Regions from separate parts of the Acaryochloris thomasi RCC1774 genome, predicted to be linked through region 1. Evidence: riboswitches for the same ligand, from Rfam matches in the RefSeq annotation. Region 1 holds a riboswitch; each other region holds the start of a gene.

The links. Region 1 has a riboswitch for cyclic di-GMP ahead of C1752_RS10620 (DMT family transporter). Riboswitches for the same ligand answer to the same signal wherever they lie in the genome.
Region 2: it holds a riboswitch for cyclic di-GMP, as region 1 does, so the genes downstream of both, C1752_RS21935 (YHYH protein) here and C1752_RS10620 (DMT family transporter) in region 1, are expected to answer to the same signal.
Region 3: it holds a riboswitch for cyclic di-GMP, as region 1 does, so the genes downstream of both, C1752_RS14305 (hypothetical protein) here and C1752_RS10620 (DMT family transporter) in region 1, are expected to answer to the same signal.

Annotation. Positions count from the first base shown of each region.
Region 1 is NZ_PQWO01000005.1:236,592-244,193, reverse strand. It holds gene lipA (lipoyl synthase) at 1-242, opposite strand, end outside; gene C1752_RS10655 (hypothetical protein) at 375-848, shown strand; gene C1752_RS10650 (NAD(P)/FAD-dependent oxidoreductase) at 1,054-2,244, shown strand; gene C1752_RS10645 (peroxiredoxin) at 2,413-3,018, shown strand; gene C1752_RS10640 (Crp/Fnr family transcriptional regulator) at 3,372-3,980, shown strand; gene tpiA (triose-phosphate isomerase) at 4,012-4,737, opposite strand; gene ylqF (ribosome biogenesis GTPase YlqF) at 4,831-5,691, opposite strand; gene C1752_RS10625 (hypothetical protein) at 5,698-6,051, opposite strand; gene C1752_RS10620 (DMT family transporter) at 6,182-6,550, opposite strand; cyclic di-GMP riboswitch class I at 6,688-6,778, opposite strand; cyclic di-GMP riboswitch class I at 6,992-7,082, opposite strand; gene C1752_RS10615 (NADPH-dependent FMN reductase) at 7,253-7,602, opposite strand, start outside.
Region 2 is NZ_PQWO01000019.1:6,747-14,348, reverse strand. It holds gene C1752_RS21945 (AAA-like domain-containing protein) at 1-1,203, opposite strand, end outside; gene C1752_RS21940 (AAA-like domain-containing protein) at 1,207-2,859, opposite strand; gene C1752_RS21935 (YHYH protein) at 3,050-4,144, opposite strand; cyclic di-GMP riboswitch class I at 4,430-4,514, opposite strand; gene hemB (porphobilinogen synthase) at 4,749-5,735, shown strand; gene C1752_RS21920 (Rid family detoxifying hydrolase) at 6,069-6,455, shown strand; gene C1752_RS28110 (hypothetical protein) at 6,497-6,748, opposite strand; gene C1752_RS21915 (aminotransferase class V-fold PLP-dependent enzyme) at 7,096-7,602, opposite strand, start outside.
Region 3 is NZ_PQWO01000008.1:153,396-160,997, forward strand. It holds gene aroF (3-deoxy-7-phosphoheptulonate synthase) at 1-559, shown strand, start outside; gene C1752_RS14280 (hypothetical protein) at 540-893, opposite strand; gene C1752_RS14285 (DUF1997 domain-containing protein) at 1,138-1,818, shown strand; gene C1752_RS14290 (chromate transporter) at 1,923-2,678, shown strand; gene C1752_RS14295 (helix-hairpin-helix domain-containing protein) at 2,721-4,064, shown strand; gene trpS (tryptophan--tRNA ligase) at 4,106-5,113, opposite strand; cyclic di-GMP riboswitch class I at 5,361-5,450, shown strand; gene C1752_RS14305 (hypothetical protein) at 5,791-6,267, shown strand; gene C1752_RS14310 (hypothetical protein) at 6,638-7,099, shown strand; gene C1752_RS14315 (FAD-dependent oxidoreductase) at 7,364-7,602, shown strand, end outside.

The sequences.
Region 1 (7,602 bases):
ACCTGAGGCTTCTTTTCAAAATCAATGTCGCAGTAGGGACAGGCACGGGTACAGGCCGGTCCCATAATCAAAAAGGTCGCTGTCCCGTGGTGAAAACACTCGCCAATGTTAGGACAGGAGGCCTCTTCGCAGACCGTGTTCAGCTCTAGGTCTCGCAGAATATCTTTGACGCTGCCCACTCGCTCCCATTGCGGGGCTTTCACTCTTAACCAGTCCGGCTTAACGACCACAGGCTTTCCCAAATTTTCTCTATCGCAGGATTTGATTGTACTGGATTCCTTGCGTGGAAGCTCTCAAAAGCAAGACGAAAGGATTGTCCAGTGATTCGGCTGCCATGGGCATCATTAAATCAACTTCCATAGCGCAGAATTGTGATGCTAGAAACTGGCCTACTCGTTTCCACCGTTCAGCAAGGTTACAACTGGTTAAAAATATGGCATGAGGAACAAGCAACGCCCCCACATCTACCTCGCAATGTCCTGTTGACCTTCCAAAGATTCAAGAAAGCCTACGACACCAAAGATCTTAAGATACTGGCTTCTGTGATATCAGCCAGCTATCAGGGAGATCTATTCGGTGTATCTACTAAAAGTGAATATTTGGAGGTTCAGAGATCCGTCTTCAATTCCCTACCATGGGGAGCATATCCATGCTTAACCGTCAATTTATACAGCATTACTGAAGACACTAACGAAGAGTTTGCAGCCATTATTGATACTCAATCAATGGCGACTGTTCTGGGTATTCCAGTTTTGACATATGACTCTGCCCCTGTTCGCTGCAAGCTCCGTGCCAATAATGGCCTCTGGTCAGTAACAGAGATGTTTGTTGAGCGCCAGCTACTGTGAGGACGAGACTGCGGCCATACAGCTCTCTTTCAGCCTGTATTACAAATAATCTTGAAATCTAGTTCTCGCCCGTATCCCTCCTCATAGAAAAAAGTCGCTAGGGGGATCCAACTAAGCACCATGCAGGCGAAAGTCGAGGTGGAAGCAAGTTGTTATCCTGATCAGTAGCTTCCACACTACGGCGGATGACTGAATCCCTACCCTCATGACACAAACACCTCAAAAAATTTGCATTCTTGGCGGCGGCTTCGGTGGCCTGTTCACGGCCCTGCGGCTCAGTCAGCTTCCCTGGTCCTCTGCCCAGCCTGAGATTACGCTCGTTGACCAAAACGACCACTTTCTCTTCACTCCGTTTCTGTACGAATTGGTGACCGAAGAACTCCAGACCTGGGAAATTGCGCCACCGTTTACCGAACTTCTAGCGAATACCAACGTCCGCTTTGTCCAAGGCGATGTCGAAAAGATTGATTTAGCCACATCCACCGTAGCTCTCAATCAAGGAGCAACGCTGAACTATGATCGACTCGTCCTGGCGCTGGGGGGAGAAACCCCAAAAGATCAGGTATCTGGAGCTGCCGAGCATGCCTTCGCCTTTCGTACCATTGCCGATGCCTATGCGCTAGAAGAAAAACTGCGCCAGCTTGAAGCCACAGACATGGAGAAGATTCGAGTTGCGATCGCAGGAGCTGGCCCCAGCGGTGTTGAGCTGGCTTGCAAAATAGCAGACCGCCTCGGAGAGCGCGGTCGCCTCCGCCTCATTGATCGCGGCCAACAGATATTAGAGACGGCTGATCCCGCCAACCGAGAAGCGGCTCAAAAAGCACTAGAACGCCGCAGTATCTGGCTAGATCAAGAAACAGACATCAAAGATATCACTGCCGATCAGATTTCTTTAGAGTTCAAAGGACAGATTGATACCCTCGACGTAGATTTAGTGCTGTGGACCGTCGGCAATGCCGTTGCCCAGACCATTCAAGCCCTGCCTCTGTCTCACAACGATCAGGGGCAAATTATGACGAACCTAACCCTCCAGGTTTCAGATAATCCCAACATATATGCCCTCGGCGATCTAGCCGACTGCCGCGATCCAAACGGGAAGAAAATTGCGAGTACAGCGCAAGCGGCCCTTCAGCAGGCTGACTGTGCAGCCTGGAATATCTGGGCCTCCTTGACCCATCGCCCCCTCCTTGATTTTCAGTACAACCACCTCGGCGAAATGCTGACCCTGGGGCGAGAAACCGCAGCATTATCTGGTTTTGGCCTCCAGCTAGATGGCCCCCTCGCCTACGTTGCTAGGCGACTGATCTATCTCTATCGCATGCCAACCCTAGAGCATCAGCTCAAGGTCGGCCTCAACTGGCTCTTCAAGCCCCTCTTATCTGAAATCTCTAGCTAGAAACGCTCCTTCAAACAGCGGTATTTGACCTAGCATTACGTCTCAGCACAACTCAGGCGTAATGTAACCGTTTATTAACAGTATGATGGTTTCAGCGTTTGGCTCCATCTCTGTGACTGAGGTGTGGTGAGCGCAGATCTATTCCATCCTGTAAGGAGTAACTGATTTATGACTGAAGACAATGGGTGCCTACGGGTCGGTCAGACCGCCCCTGACTTTACCGCCACGGCAGTATACGACCAGGAGTTTCAAGATGTTAAGCTGTCGAGCTACCGTGGCAACAAGTATGTTGTTGTCTTTTTCTATCCCTTAGACTTCACTTTTGTTTGCCCCACAGAGATCACCGCGTTCAGCGATCGCTACGAAGAATTTAAGTCCCTGAACACAGAAGTGCTCGGAATTTCCGTTGACAGTGAGTTCTCTCATCTAGCCTGGATTCAAACCGATCGCAAATCTGGTGGCGTCGGTGACCTCAACTATCCCCTCATTTCTGACATCAAAAAAGAAATCAGCACGGCCTATAACGTTCTGGAACCTGAAGCCGGTGTTGCCCTCAGAGGCTTGTTCATCATCGACAAAGACGGTGTCATTCAATACGCAACCGTCAACAATCTTGCATTTGGGCGCAGCGTAGACGAAACTCTCCGCATTTTACAGGCCATTCAGCACGTCCAAGCCAATCCTGACGAAGTCTGTCCTGCAGGGTGGACCCCAGGGGCGCAAACGATGAACCCCGATCCCGTCAAATCAAAAGATTACTTCGCCACCGTCTAACACCAGACCAGAAGAAAGCACCGCAAGTTTTCTCACTCTTAAAATACCGATAGTTGTGGCGTCATCGACCTCCCACGGCTATCGGTATTTTTGGCTGCCCGTCCCACCATAAATCTTTTTCACCAAGAGCTTACGGCACATTGTCAACCACTTTCACTACATCTTCATCTATGCGGAGTAGTCTCTTGAGATATTGAGCAGTTATTCTCTCTCGAGGTTGATTCTACAAGGACCTTCTCGAATCTGTACCGATCTCATTGAGGAAAACGTGCACAAAGCTAGTTAGGAACATGTGACGCTCAGTTGTGAAACAATGCACACCTCAGCATCACTCTCAAGAAGGGTTTTGCCTTATGCCAGTATCTTCCAGCCTCAATCATGATCTTGCCTTCAAGCAAGGAGACATTTTGCCGCCATCTGCTGAAAATCTATGGCGCATTGACGAGGGCTTTGTCCGCACACTCACCTGGAATGATGAAGGTGACCTAATCACGCTAGGCGTGTGGGGTGACGGCGATATCGTCGGACGCCCCCTCTCTCAAATTAAGCCCTTCCAGATGGAATGCTTAACGGCAGTAGAAGTTCAGGCAGTATCGCCAACCCAAAACAATGTTCAAGACGCCATGTACTTCCAGATTCGCTGCATGGAAGAATTCCTCAGTATTATTGGCTATAAGCGCGCGCCCTTAAGGCTTTTGAAATTTTTGCAGTGGCTAGCTGCCCGCTTCGGCCGCGATGTCGAACAGGGAAAAATGCTAGATTTACGGCTCACTCACCAGCTTCTCGCTGACATCACAGGCATCACACGCGTAACGGCCACCCGTCTACTGAAGCAATTTGAGCAAGAAGGCCGTTTGACCCGCCTCAAAAAGCATCGAATTTTGCTTAAGGAAGCGCTTTGGCAGCAGAATAATAAGCAGTTACCTGCCGTTCTGCAGGGACTACAGATGGATCCTTCTTAACCAGCCTTCTTAACCAGGATCGATCAGCAGACTACTGGTGATTAACAATTCTGGCGAAACTATCGCCGGTCAAGCTACCACCGCCGACTAACGCTCCGTCAATCTCGGGCTGGGCCATTATTTCGTCCACATTGCCCGGTTTAACGGAGCCACCATACTGAATGGTGACATCTTTATTCGTCAATTGAGAGCGAATCAGACCAATGACTCGGTTTGCTTCGTCTGATGCACAAACGTCCCCAGTACCGATGGACCAGATCGGCTCATAGGCAATGATTAGGTTGTTTTGATCAACGCCATCCAACCCATGCTTGAGCTGACTGAGAATATGTGCTTCTGTTTCACCCTGATCTCGCTGTTGCTTGGACTCACCGACACAGAGAATGGGCGTGAGCTTATGCTTCTGAGCAGCTTTAAGGCGTAGGTTGACCGTCTCATCCGTTTCACCAAAGTACTGCCGACGTTCGCTATGACCAATAATGACGTAACGGACGCTCAGTTCAGTCAGCATTGAGCCAGAAATTTCACCGGTATAGGCCCCTTCAGATTCCCAATGCATATTCTGGGCACCTACCTGTACTCGGCTACCGTGCAGGTTCTGAGAAAGCGTTCCTAGGTCAGTAAAGGGCACACAGAGAATGACGCTTCGATCCTCAGGGGTGGCCTCAAGCAGAGGTAGAAAGGTCTGCAAAAACTCCAGGGTATCGGCCTGGGTTTTATGCATTTTCCAGTTGCCAGCGATCGCAATTTTTCGCACAGTGAATTTAAGTCAGCTCGACTAAAGGTCAACAGTTTTTCAGTTTAAGGGGTCAGGTGACGCTTGGCGATGATTCTTAGTAAAAAGACAGGGCTATGGTGGTGCTTCTAAGGGCAGCGTGCCTAGCCTTCCTTTACGAAAGTCTGTCAGAATCTGATGCGCGGTTCGTTCAATATCGCCTTGATGCTGTTTGTTCGCTAGAGCTTCTAAATATTCTTCACCGGTCGCTTGAGGCTCTAGCTGATAGCGGGACTGGAGCGGGTTTTGCAAACAAAATCCTGGGATACTCTGCAGTTGAAGCCGCTGGAGGTGTTCAATGAACGTGGCGGCAACCAATTGATTATCGTAGGCAGCAGTGCCGATATCGTCGCAGATCGCCAGCTTATAGGCCGCATCTTGATCTTCTAAGAGCGGCGGCAGAACGCCGGGTGTATCTAAGATTTCTAGCTGGTCAGACAGGCGAATCCACCGTAGCTGCCGCGTGACGCCGGGGCGAGGCGCACTGGGAACCACGCGCCGCTTCAGCAAACGATTGATCAGGGCAGATTTGCCCACGTTAGGGAATCCCACAACAACCGCTCTCACGGCTCGAGGGCGCATTCCTCGCTTTTGGCGGCGCTGATTGACCTGAGTCCCTGAAGCTTGAGCGACTTTGGCAACCGCCGCGATGCCTTTACCATGTTGCGCATCGGTAAAATAAGGCGTCAGCTCCTGGGCTTTGAGATACTCTCGCCATCGATCCACCGCACTCACAGGAATCAGATCAACGCGATTCATCACGAGAATATGGGCTTTCTCGCCAATCCACTGGGCAATTTGGGGATGACGGCTGGCGAGGGGAATGCGACAGTCTCGCACTTCTAAGACAACATCAACCCGCTTGAGCTGCTCCACGAGTGCCTTTTCAGCTTTAGCAATGTGGCCGGGATACCATTGAATCGGTGGAGTGCTCATTCAGACTCAACAATCAGAGGATTCAAAGGACTGGCTAGCGGTACTACCGATATCTTCAGGCCCATATTCTCCCTGACTGGAAAAGGTGAGTTCGTCGTTCTGCTGCTCACCACAACCCTTGGCTGTTTTTTCTGCGTCATATTCGTACTCAGCGGCTTTTGTAGGAGGCGCACTTTGCGGCCTATTTGCGCCTGCAGAATTAGGGACCGTCAAGAGGCCGCCAGGAGAAGACAGGACGTCTCTAATACCCTGCTCAACTAAAGTTTGTTCAACGGGGTCCAAAGACTGAGCTTGCGTAGGACAGGCAATACCCGCAAACACACAAAAAATAGCGAAGGGAAATAGTTTAGAGGTGATCACTGACCTGGCACTCCATAAAGACAACAACTGTGAATACAGGCTTTCGTTGCAATACGTGGACATTGACGCGAGACATTTGATTCTATGATCACATATCTACTTTGAGACTGCATACATTTACAACACGAGACTACCGCTGCCACGCAATCAGAATGACGCCACAAACGATGCAGCCTAGCCCTACTAAGCGGCTCAGGGAAATGGCTTCTTGAAAAGCAAAGTAGCCCAACAAAACTGAGACGAGATAAATCAGCGAGGCAGCAGGACCAGCAACGCTAAGACTGACGCGGGTCAAGAGCATGATATAGCTAATGGCACCGAACGCATAGCAGGCCAGTCCCACCAACAAAGCGGGCGTCGTCGCAATGCTGAGCACGTGACTCAGCAGGTTGGTACCTGTGACTTTGCCGAGCTGCAGGGCACCTGACTTTAGGAAAAACTGCCCTGCGCCACTGAACGCAATTGAAATGAGTAGCAGCAAAAATTCTGCGGGTGTCACAAACCTGCGCTGCCTCCTATCGATCGCTGTTTTTATCCCTCACAACTCTAACGCTGGTTGGTGATCAAGACGACCGCGAAAACAAGCAAGGCCCCTACCCAGAAGGTAAAGGCCCTTGCTCAATGAAGTAAAGTCTCTTCGGAACCAGCAGCATCCATACCCCTAAGATGGTTTTTAGGCCCGCTGGTTTGCGCCTTGCCCTTTCGGAACAAGTTGCCATTTCGGAGACTTGGCTGGGCTAATGTGGGGGGTATAACAGCCCGATGAATCCATATTAGAATCTTTATTTTCAGCTTTTAAGCGTGAAAATACGGATTTTCAGCTATTTTCCAGACTCTCGGCTTCCGGGATTATACGGTCGTGCGCTGCGGCACCTCTGTTCTAAAACACAAAGGCCCCTACCCAGAAGGTAAAGGCCCTTGCTTAATGAAGTAAAGTCTCTTCGGAACCAGCAGCATCCATACCCCTAAGATGGTTTTTAGGCCCGCTGGTTTGCGCCTTGCCCTTTCGGAACAAGTTGCCATTTCGGAGACTTGGCTGGGCTAATGCGGGGGGTATGACAGCCCAATGAATCTATAGTAAACCCTAGTTTCAAAGACATTAACCGCGAAAATACGGATATTCTCTTAAATATCGGCGAAAGACACACCGTAAAAACACGGATGTTTTCTTTACACAGAAAAAGTACTGCGCGCTTTGACTCTAATTTTGACTGGGGCGAAGCTTTTGGGTTGTGATAACAAGGCTATCCACAAATTTATCAAGCCGCTCCGCTAATTTGGGGTCCTGGAGATTGCCGCTGGCATCGAAGGCTTGCCAAGCTTGGCCGATGGCGACCTGCTCTGGAATCATCATGGCATGAACCCAACGCGTGATCAGTCGCAGTTGATTGAGCGCATTGCTGTTGGCCTGCCCGCCCAGAACGCTGATGGCTCCGGTAACTTTGCCTGACAAGTGCTCAAAGCTCAGTAGGTCTAAGGCATTCTTCAAAACGCCGCTGACGCCGCCGTGATATTCCGGCGTCACTAAAATCAAGCCATCAGCTTGGCGCA
Region 2 (7,602 bases), on a different contig from region 1:
ATCTTTGAGGGCCTGCCCGCGCAGCAGCCGAGATTCATCTGTTTTTGCTGACTCGACCCAGGTCGCTAGTAGTCTTGCATAGGGCCGTAGTTGGGCCAATTGATTCTCCACCCAGGTTAAATCAAAGACGGCTGCATAGATTTCATTTTTGACCTGGAGCTGCCCATAAGACCGAATGACTAAACCTGACAGCACTAATTCAACTTGATCACGACTGTCATCACTGGGAACAGTCTTGCCTTGACGAATCTGCTGATACAGTCCCAAACGACGCCCCACGGCTCCTTGGTCCATCAACACTCGATTGCGGATTGTTCGCAGATGTTCTGGCTCATCCTGCGATTCCCATTCTGAGATGATGTGTTGCTGAACGATTTGCTCGACCCAGTAGCTCTCTGTTCCTGGCGGGATGGATAAGCCACCGCTTACTGCATCTTGGCTAGACTGAATCACGAGCTGACAGAGCTTTTGCGTTAAGAATGGCTGTCCGTTGGTCCAGTGAAGGACGGCTTTGAGGATTTCAGAGTTGCTGCCCTTATAGAGCGGTAGGGTCTGAGCTAGGGTTTGAGACTGCTCTAGGGTAAAGCCGCTTAGGTGAATGGAGGTGCCGATATTGAAGGGGGTGCGGTTGCGATCGCAAATCAAATCCGAGGGCGTAGCCACCCCAAAAATCGCAAAATTAATCCGCTCATAGCTGGGATCAATCGCTCGCTGGTTATAGCAAAAGCGGATCAGGGCAAAAAAGTCATCGACCGAAAACGGCAGGCTCAGAATGCTGTCAATTTCATCAATGAAAATCACCAGGTTCTGATCAGGAAACTGAGGCAGCAGAACATCTCCAATGAAGCGACTGAAGCGCTGGAGTAGTGAAATATCTGCTTCTTCTTGCCACCAGCTTTGGAAATCAAAAACTTTGCGGAGCTTAAAACTGCGGCAGAGATCTTTAATGATGCCCTTGTACCACTGCAGCGGAGAGATATTTTCGCTCCCCAGATTCGTCATGTCGATCACGGCGCATCGGTAGCCCTGCTGCTGCAGCCGATGTCGGGTGTTCACCAACAGCGATGATTTGCCCATCTGGCGAGCATTAAGAACGTAGCAGAATGAATTCTGCCGTAGCGCTTCGTATAAATCTTCATCCGCCTGTCGTGCGATATAGCTGGGTGCGTTGGCCGTCAGGCTACCGCCAATTTGATAGCGCATGGCCTATCCTGAGGAGGAGTGAGTGTAGATGCGGTCTCGCCCTTCCTTTTTAGCTCGATAGAGTGCCTTATCTGCAGCCTGAATCAGCTTTTCAGGGCTACCCTCCGATCCAGGAACAACGCTGATAACGCCAATACTGACCGTCACAATGCCCGCCTCAAGGCTAGAGGTTTCGTGGGCAATCTCAAGCAATCCTAGCTGAATCCGAATTTCCTCGGCGAGTCTGGCTGAGGTTTGAGCATTTGTGAGGGGTAGAACCACGGCGAACTCTTCACCACCGTAGCGAGCGACCAAATCAGAAGAGCGTTTGGCACAGCGCTGGAGAACTTGAGCTACCTGCTGCAGGCACTGATCCCCTGCTGGATGGCCGTAGGTATCGTTGTATTGCTTGAAGTGATCAACATCTAGTAAAAGTAGACCCAGTGGAGCCTTGATCTCCGTCAGATTCTTCCACTGAGAATCAAGATAATCATCAAAAGAACGACGATTTGCAATCTGTGTGAGACCGTCTAGGTTCACTAATGCTCTGAGATGAATATTCTCTTGCTCAAGCTGCTCAAGCCGAATCCGCCACTCATCGACTGGACCTAACTTTTGCTGTGCAAAGTACAGGCGGTAAAGCTCACATGAAATGATGCATCGGTTCCCTCTCAGAAGTACAAGCCCTAGACGATTAAGCTTGTGGGCCAAGATTGTCTCAAGCTCCACGCTATCGATAGAAGTGACGACTTTTTTGAAAGCTTGCGCTAGAGCCGGCTGTTGCTGCAGCGTTTTTAGCAGCCCTCTCAGATGCTGATTATAAATCCCCCCCTGAGTAGGAGCCTCTTCCAACACCTTTGCTAAGGTCATATTTTGTTGGCTGATGTGGTACATTGCTAGCCTCACCAGATACGGATGGCCGCTAACCATCTCCATGAGCGGTCGAGCCAGATTTTGGTCCCAATCGAGTCCGTGGCGATGCGCCAAAGTCTGAATATCTTTTAAGGAGAACGGCGATAGCTGCAGCGGTAGCCCAACGTTAAACGGAGACTGATGCACCTGCAGAGGCACATAGACATCTGTGGCATGGAGGACAATCAGCCGTAATTTCTGAAATGCTTCAGCCTGTTTACCCTGTTCATGCCAGAACCGCAGCATGGGCAAAAATTCTTGCGCAATTTTAGGGTGCTCGAAGATCTGCTCGACATGACTGAGAGCCAAAACGATCTCACTCTCAATGGCTTCCAGTAAATACTCTTCAAAATAGAGCGTGCAGCTTAGCTTAGCCCCAATCTCTGGATCCCAGTACTGATCGAGACAGGCTGCTTGCTTCAACTGCCGTGCTACATTCGCACAAAACCAGCGGAGAAATTTATCTAAGCTTGTGTAAACGGATTGCTCTGCCGTCTGAAAGTTGACCCTGACCGTCTGGTAATCCTGAACCTTGGCATAGGCCATTAATCGCAATAGAAGCGAGCGTTTCCCCATTCCTTGAGGAGCCTGGATGCGGATCAAACTACCGGGTTGGTCAAGCTCTTGATAGGCTAGCTGCTCAATATTAGAACGCTTGATATAAAGCGATGAACTGAGTGGAACGGCCCCTCCGGGGAACTCAATCTTTGGTAACCGCCCTCCAGAGAAAGATTGTCTCGCCCTATCCATCGCAGAAAGGTCCATACCTAAGTTCTTAAATTGCTCGGGCGGCTGACATCTTGAATAAGCTTTAGTAATCGCCTGTTCCATTACGTCTGTGATGGCTCTCTGATAGCTAGACAACTAGAGGAAACGTTCAGGGTGAGTACGGTTGACAGTTGCCCCTAGTATTCCCAACTTCGCTAAGGAACTCAATTTATCTCCACGTCATTGGCTAGTGAGGGGGATGATGCCGATGCGGGGAACCGTGAGGTGGCGAAAACGGATGATGATGCCCAGAAGGCGGAAAGGGCGGTCGCCGCCCGCCTGCTGATGGCCGATGATTCTGATCTAAGCGTTGTTGGGGCTGTTGCTTTATGTGGGCCGCAGGACGTGACTTTGGACGGGATGGAAACTGTCTCAGTCCAGCAGATTTTTGATGTCTAAAGCTGATATCAGGAGTGCCGCGAAAACAACGGGGAATGAAAGGAAACGTCGTCGTGATGAAGTAGTGATAGATCCCCTGTGGATACTCAGGGGTTTTTCCCTGACGTCCATTACACTGATCGAGATTGCCTAGCCCAGCTATAAATTCGTGGTCCTGAACAAAGGTGCCATCATAGCGTCCTCCTGGGCCACTGGGGCGTTGTCCTTGCTTAACTCGGTAGCTTGAGACTGCTGCAGTGTTTCCAGATGAAGCGTAGATAGGAAAGCCATCTGCAGCATACCCGATGAAGATGATGGGCTGATCGCGACCTTGCTGCTGGATAAGACCTAGCGGCAAGCCGTGGTAATGATAAGCACCCGTTGGCTGAACGTGAGCATGGCTTTGATCAATCCCAAGATTAATGCGGCCTGATAGGGCTTCATAGCGCCATTCTGCTTTATTCTGTGCACTAAAAGCATGGCTGGGTCCCTGAGATGTCCAAACCTCTGCTGTTCCTGGATCCAAAGGAATACCATTGAGTGCGACACCAAACAGGCTCCCACGCAGTGCCGTTATTTGGGTTGCTAATTTGGGGGTTGTCGGTACTCGAAATCGATAGGTTTGCGGCGAGATGCTATTGGGATTGCCAGGATTGGGAAATGAACCATGGGTATGATCTGGAATGCCGTTAGCGTATATGTAGCGGCTGTCCCCTTCCAGTTGGATTCTGACCTGATTCGTATTGACAGAAGCCTGACTCAGTTTTTGCGTTGAATACTTGTGATTGTGAGAAGTTGTGTCACCGTAGGTTTCTCCGCTAGTGGAAAAAGTAAGAATAACCGACAGCAGTAATCGACCCGATTGCCGACCGATGCTCACGAGACACTCCTGGCTAACGTGCATAGGGATTTTCTTCTCTTGGGGGTGCTTTTAGAGTGCCCCCAAGAGAAGAAAAACTTCGAGATGTTTCTGTCTTTTCTGCTGCTCTAAACTATATAGAAGACTCAACTGACCTGTTCACAAGAAGTAGGCTTTCAATCCAGACAGCTACGCTACAGCACTCAACTCGGGGTCAGGATAGCATCGGAAGCTCCCAACGAAAAGGCTTTTGGATTAAATGCTGAATGATGACCCACTTGAGAGTTAAGGGTAACCACTCTTCGTCTGAGAAAAATTTTGTAAAGGCCCTTCGGCACTAGCAGCCACCATACTGTAAAGCTTAGGCCTGCTAATTTGTGTCTTGCCCTTTCGATGCAAGGTACCCTTTCGAGAGCCAGCTACAGGGCGACTTAGGGGGGATCAGTGCCGAGTAGGCGTCCATCCTAGCCTCGGAGAAATGGATCGTCAAGGGACTCTGAAATCGATCTGTGAATATATAGAAACAATCGCGGAATTGAAAGGGGTCGAGTGCAACAGTAGAGTATAGGGTGTTGTCTTTTTGCTGTCGCATCTACTCTGCATTTCTTCAGCAAAGCTCAACCTATCTACCGTATTGTTGCTAAAAATCATGTTCCCCAAACATCGTCCCCGCAGGCTCCGCAGTCATCCGCAGCTGCGTCGCATGGTTCAAGAAACCGTCGTCACCACTAGTGACCTGATCTATCCTCTCTTTGCGGTACCAGGGGAAAGCGTTTCCCAAGAAGTGACATCGATGCCGGGAGTCTATCAGCTATCGGTGGACAAGATTGTAGAAGAAGCTAAAGAAGTCTACGACCTTGGCATCCCATCTATAATTCTGTTTGGGATTCCAGATGATAAGGACTCTGAAGCGACAGGGGCGTGGCATGATCACGGCATTGTGCAAAAGGCATCGGCAGCCGTCAAAGAGGCGGTGCCGGATCTGGTGGTGATTGTCGATACCTGTCTGTGCGAGTATACCCAGCACGGTCACTGCGGCTATTTAGAAACAGGCGACTTGACGGGGCGAGTTCTCAACGACCCGACGCTGGAGCTGCTGAAGAAAACGGCAGTGTCTCAAGCTAAGGCTGGGGCCGATATCATCGCTCCTTCGGGCATGATGGACGGGTTTGTGCAAGCGATTCGAGAGGGGCTAGATACCTCTGGATTTGAGGATTTGCCGATTCTTTCCTATGCCGCTAAGTACTCTTCTGCCTACTACGGACCTTTCCGAGATGCGGCGGATTCAGCGCCTCAGTTTGGCGACCGCCGCACCTATCAGATGGATCCGGCTAATTCTAGAGAAGCGATCAAAGAGATCGAGCTAGACCTCCACGAAGGAGCCGACATGCTGATGGTGAAACCTGCCTTGGCCTATATGGATATCATTTGGCAGGTAAAGCAGGCCTGCAATGTGCCGGTGGCGGCCTATAACGTGTCGGGTGAGTATTCGATGGTGAAGGCTGCAGCCCTCAACGGCTGGGTTGACGAAGAACGAGTGGTCATGGAAACGCTGACCAGCTTTAAGCGAGCGGGCGCAGACCTAATCTTGACCTACCACGCTAAAGATGCGGCTCGCTGGCTAGAGTCGCAATAGGTTTTGTGCTCATTGAGTGGGCTGAATCATGCCTTTGCTAGCAGCGATGGAAGTATCCCAGTTGCACTTGGCCCTCATTCCCCAGCCCCTTCTTCCAACCTTGGAAGAAGAGGGGAACAAGATAAAAGTACTCAAAGTCCCTCGCCCAAAATTGGGAGAGGGACTTAAGGTGAGGGCCGTGCAATACTTGAGCGAAAGTAGGATGCTCCCATAGCGAGTAGCGATTGCGCAAGGAGAACTGTCCTCAGCAGATACTTTTAGCCTGCCTCTGTTGCTTATTATCGCAGAGGAAGCGAATGCTATTGTGAGTAGTGCTCTGACTATCGAAGCACTATGTCTCACTCTATTATCCATACCGATCATGCTCCGGCTCCCGTGGGGCCTTACAATCAGGCTGTTCAAGCTGCTGGGATGATCTTTGTCTCTGGGCAAATTGCGCTTGATCCCGTCAATGGGACGATCGTGGGGACAGGCGTGAGCCAACAAACTGAGCAAGTGATGAAGAACCTGGCGGCAGTGCTAGCAGCAGCAGGTGTGGGTTGGCCGCAGGTGGTGAAGACAACGGTTTTTCTGGCCGATATGAATGATTTCTCGACGGTCAATCAGATTTATGCACAGTACTTTGATGAGGCAACTGCCCCTGCCCGAGCCTGTGTTGAGGTGGCTCGGCTCCCGAAGGATGTGTTGGTGGAAATTGACTGTGTTGCGGTGGCCCATTAGCAACGAGTTGTCCAATTCCTGAAATAGGCCACCGCAAATCGCTAACGATTGCAGGTTTCCCACACTTCGGCGATGGTCTGAAGCGTTTCTTGTAGGGTCATGTTGCGTAGCGTTTCAGCATAGTGAAACTTCAAGCTGATGGCGAGCTGTTTGCTTTCTGCTGAGGCTTCATGGCCGTTGCCACGGGTATCTCTAATGCTTTTTTCGGTCATCATAGTTTTTGAGAGGGTGAGGTGGGTATGAGCAGTGGGGTGAATATTGAGTCCCTGAGGCCGAAAATGTTGACAAGCCAAAATGCTTTGACAATCAGCGTAGAGCTATCAGCAAAGCAGAAAGATATAACGGTCCCTGTTGGGATGAGTAAAGATGAATGGCCACGGTGGTGTGGCCGATGAACTTAATCCCCCCTTAAACTCAGCAAGTCAAGACGAAAATGTCATGAAGGTGCTGAAACAAGCATGATTGGATTACGTCACGCCTGTAATCAAACAGTACCGAATATTCACGTAGAGTCTCTTCAGTAATTACACGGAACTTATGTAAATTCCCTTGCTAAAGTTCTGTGACTCTACGGAGATGTTGTACTTTTGTGACTTCAATTGAGAGATTTAGGCCGAGGAGAGGTCTGAGAGTGGGCATATTATCGCGTACTCATGATTTGAGAAATTTGCGCTGTCAGCTGATCGATCTCGGAGTCTAGTGTTAAGTAGTGGACACAGGCCCGTACGCATTGGGGATCGGCAATTAACCGGACCATCATCTGATGGTGTTCGAGGTCTTGAACCAGCTTTCGGTGTTCTGCACATTGGAAGGAAACTAAGCCCGATTCAGGGGGAGCAGAGCGAAGACAATGGATACCAGGGATTTGACGCATCTGCTGCCATAGTTTTTGGCTCAGCTGTAGGATGCGCTGATAGCGATCTTGGGCGGTCCCCCATTGCTGCTGATGCTTTAGGGCTGCCGTCAGGCCGACAAACAGAGGATAGGCTGAGGTGGCAATTTCAAAGCGGCGGCCATCGGGTTGCCAGCCTGTGGGGTAACCGGAGGAACTAACGGTGACGCCGCGCCAGCCCATGTAAGTGGGTTCTAGCTTCTCTAAAGCGTTGGGACTGACGTAGAGTCCACCGAGGCCGTCGGGACCGCACCA
Region 3 (7,602 bases), on a different contig from region 1:
CATGACTGAGGTGATGGATACGGCCGATCTTGAGGTAGTGGCAGAGGTAGCAGATGTCGTGCAGGTGGGGGCGCGCAATATGCATAACTTTGCGCTGCTGAAAAAGGTCGGGGCACAGGATAAGCCTGTTTTACTGAAGCGGGGAATCTCAGCCACGATTGAGGAGTGGTTGATGGCGGCTGAGTATATTATGGCGGCGGGAAATCCCAATGTTATTCTCTGCGAGCGAGGTATTCGCTCTTTTGATCGTCAGTACACTCGCAATACACTTGATCTGGCGGTGGTACCAGTGTTGCGATCGCAAACCCATCTCCCGATCATGATTGACCCTAGCCACGGAACCGGCTGGGCAGACTTAGTCCCATCAATGGCGAAAGCCGCCATTGCCGCAGGAACAGACTCATTGATGATTGAAGTTCACCCAGACCCGGCAAAAGCATTATCTGATGGCCCTCAGTCCTTAACCCCAGATCAGTTCGACCAGCTAACACAGGAATTGAGCATACTGGGTAAAGTAATGAACCGCTGGCCTCAAGAGGCTATGGTTCAGCAGGCTTAGGCGTCTCGGGTGTCGCCTCTGGCCCACCAAAGTCCTGCTGCTGTTGCTGACGGAAAGCATCAACAGCTTCATTGAAGCTCTCGTTTTGCTCTTCAGCAAACTCACTGGCACTCCGACCACCCGCCTGCTGAAGGCGATTCATGAGATCCAGCAATGACGATCCGGTTGCCCGATCCGAGAACAAATCACTAGCGTCGTCGGAGTCGTTCTGCTCAAAAATCGGCCGCTGGGGCGACTGCAGATCGGTGGAGGTCTGAGCGATGGCCTGAGCGTCGATGACAGCGACCGTACAGCTACAGAATAAAGCGATTGAAAGAGCAGGTTGAAAGCGCATTACGATGTTCTCAAAAAGGTGGGGGTTGGACGATCTGCTGAAGTCAGAAAGCTCAAAGTCTCTATCTGAGGCAGTTCAGCGGTCAGTTCGTTGTCTGCGAGACGATTAGGCATGGAAAATTTGACTTTATTGTAAGCCAAAAAGTTTCTGCTGTTTCTAATCTGCTCGACAAAATGGCAGAGTTGCCCCTCAGATGGGGAGTCCTAAGAATACGGACAATTATCCCTGGGGGACACTATCATTAATGCAGTCACAACAACCTTTCATTCAGGACCCGCCTGTGGCAGATGTGCCTCATCAAGGTCCACGACGTTTTCTCCCTGGATTTGTTCGCCGTTTGTCTTCTTCAACTCAGTTAGAACTTACATCCCGGCAGCCGACACACTTTCGGAGTGACTTTGTCGGCTGTATGGACCTACATGCCAATCCACAAACAGTAGCTGAGTATCTAGATCAGCATCCTGAGTGGTTTGTGCGCTGTGCAGCTCCAATTCAGGCGATTCCTGAAGGTGATAGCGGTTATATTCTTTCGTTAGGGCGCTATGGTTCTTTTGGGTTTGAAGTTGAACCCAAGATTGGCCTTAACCTACTGCCTCAGGATGAGGGCATTTACCGGATTGAGACCATCACGCTACCGGATGAGGCAGAGCAAACCTATCTTGTAGATTTCCAGGCAGCACTGCAGCTCGTCGATACGCCTGAGGTCGCTAGCCCTCAGCAGGGGATTTTGACAAAGGTGGAGTGGGTACTAGATCTAGGGGTAACGCTGTTTTTCCCGCGCTTTATCCATCGACTCCCTGCACAGCTGATTCAGCGCACGGGTGATCGGCTGCTCAACCAGGTCGTCAAGAAGATTTCAACGTCCTTGACAGCCAAGGTTCAAGACGACTTCCATCAGTCCCACGGCATTATTCCTGCAAAGTAGGCAGTAGGCGAATGACTGTATCCCTACGATCTTGACGGCAGCGAGGAGGCTCGAAACGCTGGAGAGTGACAAGCTCTCGCCTCTGTAGGGATCAAGCAGCAGCCATGACCTCAAAGCCGATCTCCCTGTCGCTGCGGTTACGGGAACTTGCCCAGGTTTTTCTGAAGCTGGGAACCCTGGGTTTTGGCGGTCCGCAGGCCCATAGTGCCATGGCTAATGATGAAGCGGTGGTGCGGCGGCAGTGGCTGACAGCGGAGCAGTTCACGGAGGGATTGGCGGTCTGCGAGATTTTGCCGGGTCCGGCTTCGACGCAGATGGGTATCTATATTGGCTACGTACGAGCCGGACAGATAGGAGCTTTTGTGGCCGGTCTTTGCTTCATTGCCCCTGCTTTTCTGATTGTGGTGATGCTTTCCTGGGGCTATTTTCGCTTTCAGGGGGTACTGCAGCTAGATGATTTATTTCTGGGGATCTCCCCAGTGGTGACGGCGATTATTCTGGCTTTTTGCTGGAAGCTGGGTAAAAAGACGATTGAGGATGGTTGGCGGATGGGAGTTGCGATCGCAACTTTCCTGATCACCACCTTCACCTCCATCAACGTCCTGCTACAGTTCATCGGTGCAGGGTTATTGGGCCTGTGGATATTTCACCCTCCTGCACGCTCTCGACTGAGCCTAATCTTGCCACCCATCTGCCTGGAAACCTCGCCCACCACACCCCTTGCGCTCTCAAGCTTTTGGGGACTGGAGCGCATTGACGAATTAAACACCCACTTGGCAGCTCATTTTTGCAGGAGCAGCTCTCGGTCTTCTAGTAGGGATACTGCCCATTCGCTAACGGTCTGTTGGAACGCGCTATGATGCAGCTAAAATCGCTAGAGATTGGATTTTAGGAGCTGAGCGGTGGTCAAAATTGTCAGTCGCAAATCACTAGGGATACAGCCCGTCTACGACCTCGGACTGGCACAAGATCATAATTTTTTAATTGCAGATGGATGGCTAGCCTCTAACTGCTTTAACAAATCTCACTCCACCGCTTACGGCTACGTTACCTATCAGACCGCCTACCTAAAAGCTAATTATCCCGTTGAGTACATGGCAGCGCTGCTCACGGCCAACAGTGGCGATCAGGACAAGGTGCAGCGCTATATTGCCACCTGCATCAATATGGGGATTGAAGTGGAGCCTCCCGATATCAATCGCTCCGGTGTTGACTTCACCCCTCTAGAAAAAAATATCTTGTTCGGTCTTTCTGCCGTTCGCAATGTTGGCCAGGGGGCCATTGAGGCGCTTATTGAATCTCGGGAAGAGGGTGGCCCGTTTGTATCTTTAGCCGATATTTGCGATCGCATCGACTCCCGCGTCGTCAACCGCCGCGCCCTAGAAGCATTAATCCACAGCGGCGGCTTTGATGAACTAGAGCCAAATCGCCATCAGCTCGTCAAAGATTTAGAGCTAATTCTGGAATGGGCCCAGTCCCGCGCCAAGGATCGCGCCATTGGCCAAGGCAATCTGTTTGACGTCATGAGCAGCGTTGCGGAAGCCCCTGCAGCCTACGAATCTGCCCCCAAAGCGCCCCCCATCGAAGACTACCCAGAATCGGACAAGTTGCGCCTAGAGAAAGAAATCCTTGGCTTCTATATCTCAAACCATCCGCTGCGCGAAGTGGAGCGTCCCGCTCGCCTAATGGCCCCCATTAGTCTGGCGAACCTAGAAGAGCAACCCGAAAACACCACCGTCAGCGCCATTGTCCTGCTCACTGAAGTGAAGCCCATTATCACGAAGAAAGGCGATCGGATGGCCATTGTTCAGGCCGAAGACCTGACCGGCAAAGCTGAGGGAGTCGTTTTCCCCAAGAGCTTTGAGCGTATTGGAGAGCATATTGAAACCGACCTACGTCTAATGATTTGGGGTAAAGTAGACCGCCGGGATGACCGCATCCAGTTGATTATCGAAGATGCAGAACCCATTGAAGAAGTTCGGTTTGTGATGGTTGAGATCCCCGCCCAAGATGCAGGTAATATCCAGCGGCAGCAGCAACTACGCGACCTCCTGCGCCAGCAGTCCGGCGAAGGTTTCGGCGGCGCCAAGGTCTCTGTGGTTGCCAAAATTCAAGGACAGCACCAAAGTCAGTTAGTGCGCCTCGGCCCCCAGTTTCGCGTCCAAGATGAGCGAGCTGCCGTCCATGCTCTGTCCCAGGCCGGGTTCCAAGCCCAGTCTTCTGGGCTTCTAAACGCGACCGCATAGACCTGCGTCAAGCGCAGCGGGATAGCAGCAATGACAGCCCCCTAAGCCGGTAGGTATCCCAAGGCGTCTTTCACCTGCCGGAGCGTTTCATCAGCAACCGATTCAGCCTGTTCTTGCCCCTGCTTTAAGACAGTCTTGAGATGGGATTTATCTTGGGTTAGGTCTGCATATCGCTCTTGAATCGGACGGAGAGCCTCAATCGTCGTCTCAGTCAAAAGCGGCTTGAATTGTCCCCAGCCCATTTCAGCGCATTCGGTGGCAACGGTCTCCTTCGTTTGCCCAGAAAGAAGCTGATAGAGGGTCAGCAAGTTGTGACATTCTGGACGTTCCGGGTCATCAAAGGTCAACCCTCGAACCGGATCGGTTTTACATTTTTTGATCTTCTTCTTAATCTCGTCGGGGGAATCGAGCAGGTTGATGCGGCTCAGTTCTGACGGATCTGATTTGGACATTTTACGGGTGCCATCAGTTAGACTCATCACTCGTGCCCCAGAGGTTTGAATCAAGGGCTCTGGCACCTTAAGAATGGGATGATCTTCGCTGCCGTACTGAAAATTGACCCGAGCGGCAATATCTCGCGTCAGCTCTAAATGCTGCTTTTGATCTTCTCCCACCGGCACTAAATCAGCCTGGTAGAGCAGAATATCGGCAGCCTGCAGCACCGGGTAGTCTAAAAGTCCAATGCTGACGTTATCGCCTTGCTTGATCGCTTTTTCTTTGAACTGAATCATGCGCTCTAGCCAGTTGAGAGGCGTAAGGCAGTTCAGGAGCCAAGCTAATTCGGCATGGGCTTTAACGTGGGACTGAACAAAAATATGGGTGTGTTTTGAGTCCAAACCACACGACAAATAAAGCGCAGCCAGAGATTCTGTATTAGCAGCCAATACCTTTGGATCATGAGGAACGGTAATGGCGTGTAGATCAGCAATAAAAAAGAAGTTTTCATACTGCTGCTGTTGGTCGACCCAGTTTGCGATCGCACCTAAATAATTGCCTAAATGTGGCGTACCGGTGGGCTGCACCCCAGAAAGAACCCGTTGCTTACTCATGCCATCCCTAAGTTGCTACGTCAATTTTGAGTGATTAAACACACAGGCTATCTAGTGTAAGCCAGCACGGACAAGCCTTTTGAAGTGAGCCAGATATTTGCAATGGCTGCAACGCTCCGCATTTACACCTAAATAATCCTCTATGTCTACAGCGAACTTCAGCATATCCTCGGTTAAATCTTGCTATTTTGGCCGTTATTGTTGGGTTATTGGGCTGTCATACCCCCCGCATATAGCCCATACTAAGTCCCCGAAAGGGCAACTCGTTCCGAAAGGGCAAGGCGCAAACTAGCAGACCTAAAAACCATCTAGGGGTATGGATGCTGCTAGTTCCGAAGGGACTTTACTTACTACAGCAGTGACCTCTGTTCTACGAGCAGGGGTCATTTTGCTTTGTGGGAACTTTTATAAGTCTCTTCAGGCCTGGGACAGCTTTTGTAAAAAAATTATTAATTACCACCCCAAAACTACTGACCTTTGAGGGAAGAGTATGTTACGTTGTCGGCTAGCGGTGTCTTAATTTATCGAATATTTCACAATTCTCGATAGATCGCTTAAGATGTTGTGATATTTAAGTATTGTTGTGGGGGGAGTCTCTGGAGATTGATGGGTTCATGAGCATAATTAAAAAAACTGGTTCTGTTGCGGCATTGCTTGCCTGCCTTTCATACGGGAGCGTGAACTCAGTTTACGCAGCCCAGCTAGACTTCCAAGATCCTTTTCAAGGTGACGCTTCTGCCCAGCCCAGCCAGGCTGACATAGATGCTGACCTTTGCGAAGAAGATTTTTCGCCTGTGGAGTCAGAGCTAAATTCGTTAAATCTTGGTCCTAACCTTGTAGCGAGCGCAGTCGTATCTGACACCCCCCTCCTCATTGCTCAGGGTCCAATTTGCGACCTAGGCGGAGTAGCCCCTGAGGGTGGTGGTGCACTCGGTGCCGGAATTCCATTGCTTCCCGTCTTAGGTGGACTAGCTGGTGCCGGTGGTATCGCAGCGGTGGCGGCGACGGGTGGCGGTGACGGTGACGGTGACGCTCCGGCTCCTCCTACTCCTGCCGTGCCTGAGCCTGCAGAGCTAGCAACGGCTAGCCTATTTGCAACATTGGGTGTTGCTGGCGTTCTTCTACGCCGCAAGAAAAAGTCTGAAGATGTATAGAGCTGCTCTAAGTATGTAGTTCTAGAGATTCTTCAAGGTTCGATAGTATGCCGGTTCCGTTCACGCGGGGCCGGCATATTTGCTTAGAAAATATTATGTCGCCGTTCCGTAAGTCAGAATATTGCGTTTATGCAGGTCATTTGGATATCTGTAGTAGCTCGAATCCTTGAAAAGCTGCCAGGAGAAGAACTGACGACTCTGGATCAAGTCAGTCTACGATGAGCAGATGCTAAGTTCGTAAAATCGGCTAAAATGCTAGAATATCGCAGTGTTGTTGTGGAAAAAGTCCCTGGAGATTGATGGGTTCATGAGCATAATTAAAAAAACTGGTTCTATTACGGCATTGCTTGCCTGCCTATCATATGGAAGCGTGAATTCAGTTTACGCAGCCCAGCTCGACTTCCAAGATCCTTTTCAAGGTGATGCTTCAGACCAGCCCAGTCAGGCTGACATAGACACCGATCTCTGCGAGGAAGGTTCTTCCCCTGCAGAGTCAGAGCTAAACTCTTTAAATCTTGGTCCTAACCTTGTAGCGAGCACAGTCATATCTGACACACCTCTACTCATCGCTCAGGGTCCAATTTGTGACCTAGGCGGAGTAGCCCCTGAGGGTGGTGGTGCACTCGGTGCCGGAATTCCATTGCTTCCCATCTTAGGTGGACTAGCTGGCGCCGGTGGTATCGCAGCAGTGGCGGCGACGGGTGGTGGTGACGGTGACGCTCCGGCTCCCGCTGTACCTGAGCCTGCAGAGCTAGCAACGGCTAGCCTGTTTGCAACATTGGGTGTTGCTGGCGTTCTTCTACGCCGCAAGAAAAAGTCTGAAGATGTATAGAACTGCTCGAAGTACGTAGTTCTAGAGATTCTCTAAGTTCCAATCAAGATGCCGGTTCCATTTATGAGGGACCGGCATTCTTGTTTAAGACGATGTGCAATTTAATAGCTGAAACCCCTGTATTCTCGTTGTCTCTTGTCAAATAGGGTGATCAAGAAAAACGTAGTATCAAGCCTTTCAGAAAAGTCGCACACGGCCTTGTTTAGGCAAATTTTATCTCGTTATCCTGTAAGCGAGACTGCTTTATGTATGAGTGTAATTTAGATGTCCATAGTGAATCACATCCTCGGCAAGCTTCCGGGCGAATACCTAACAGCTCTAGAGCAAGCTGATCTGAAATGGGCAAATCTAAGGCAGGACTCTTCTCCAACGATTCCTCAGGTGGTCGTCCAAAGTCAGGCCCCGCTCAGCACTATAGCCTGGGACATCATTATTTGTGGGGGCACCCTAGGCATTATTATTGGAGCTGCCCTGGCTCAGCGGGGCTGGCGCGTCGCTTTGCT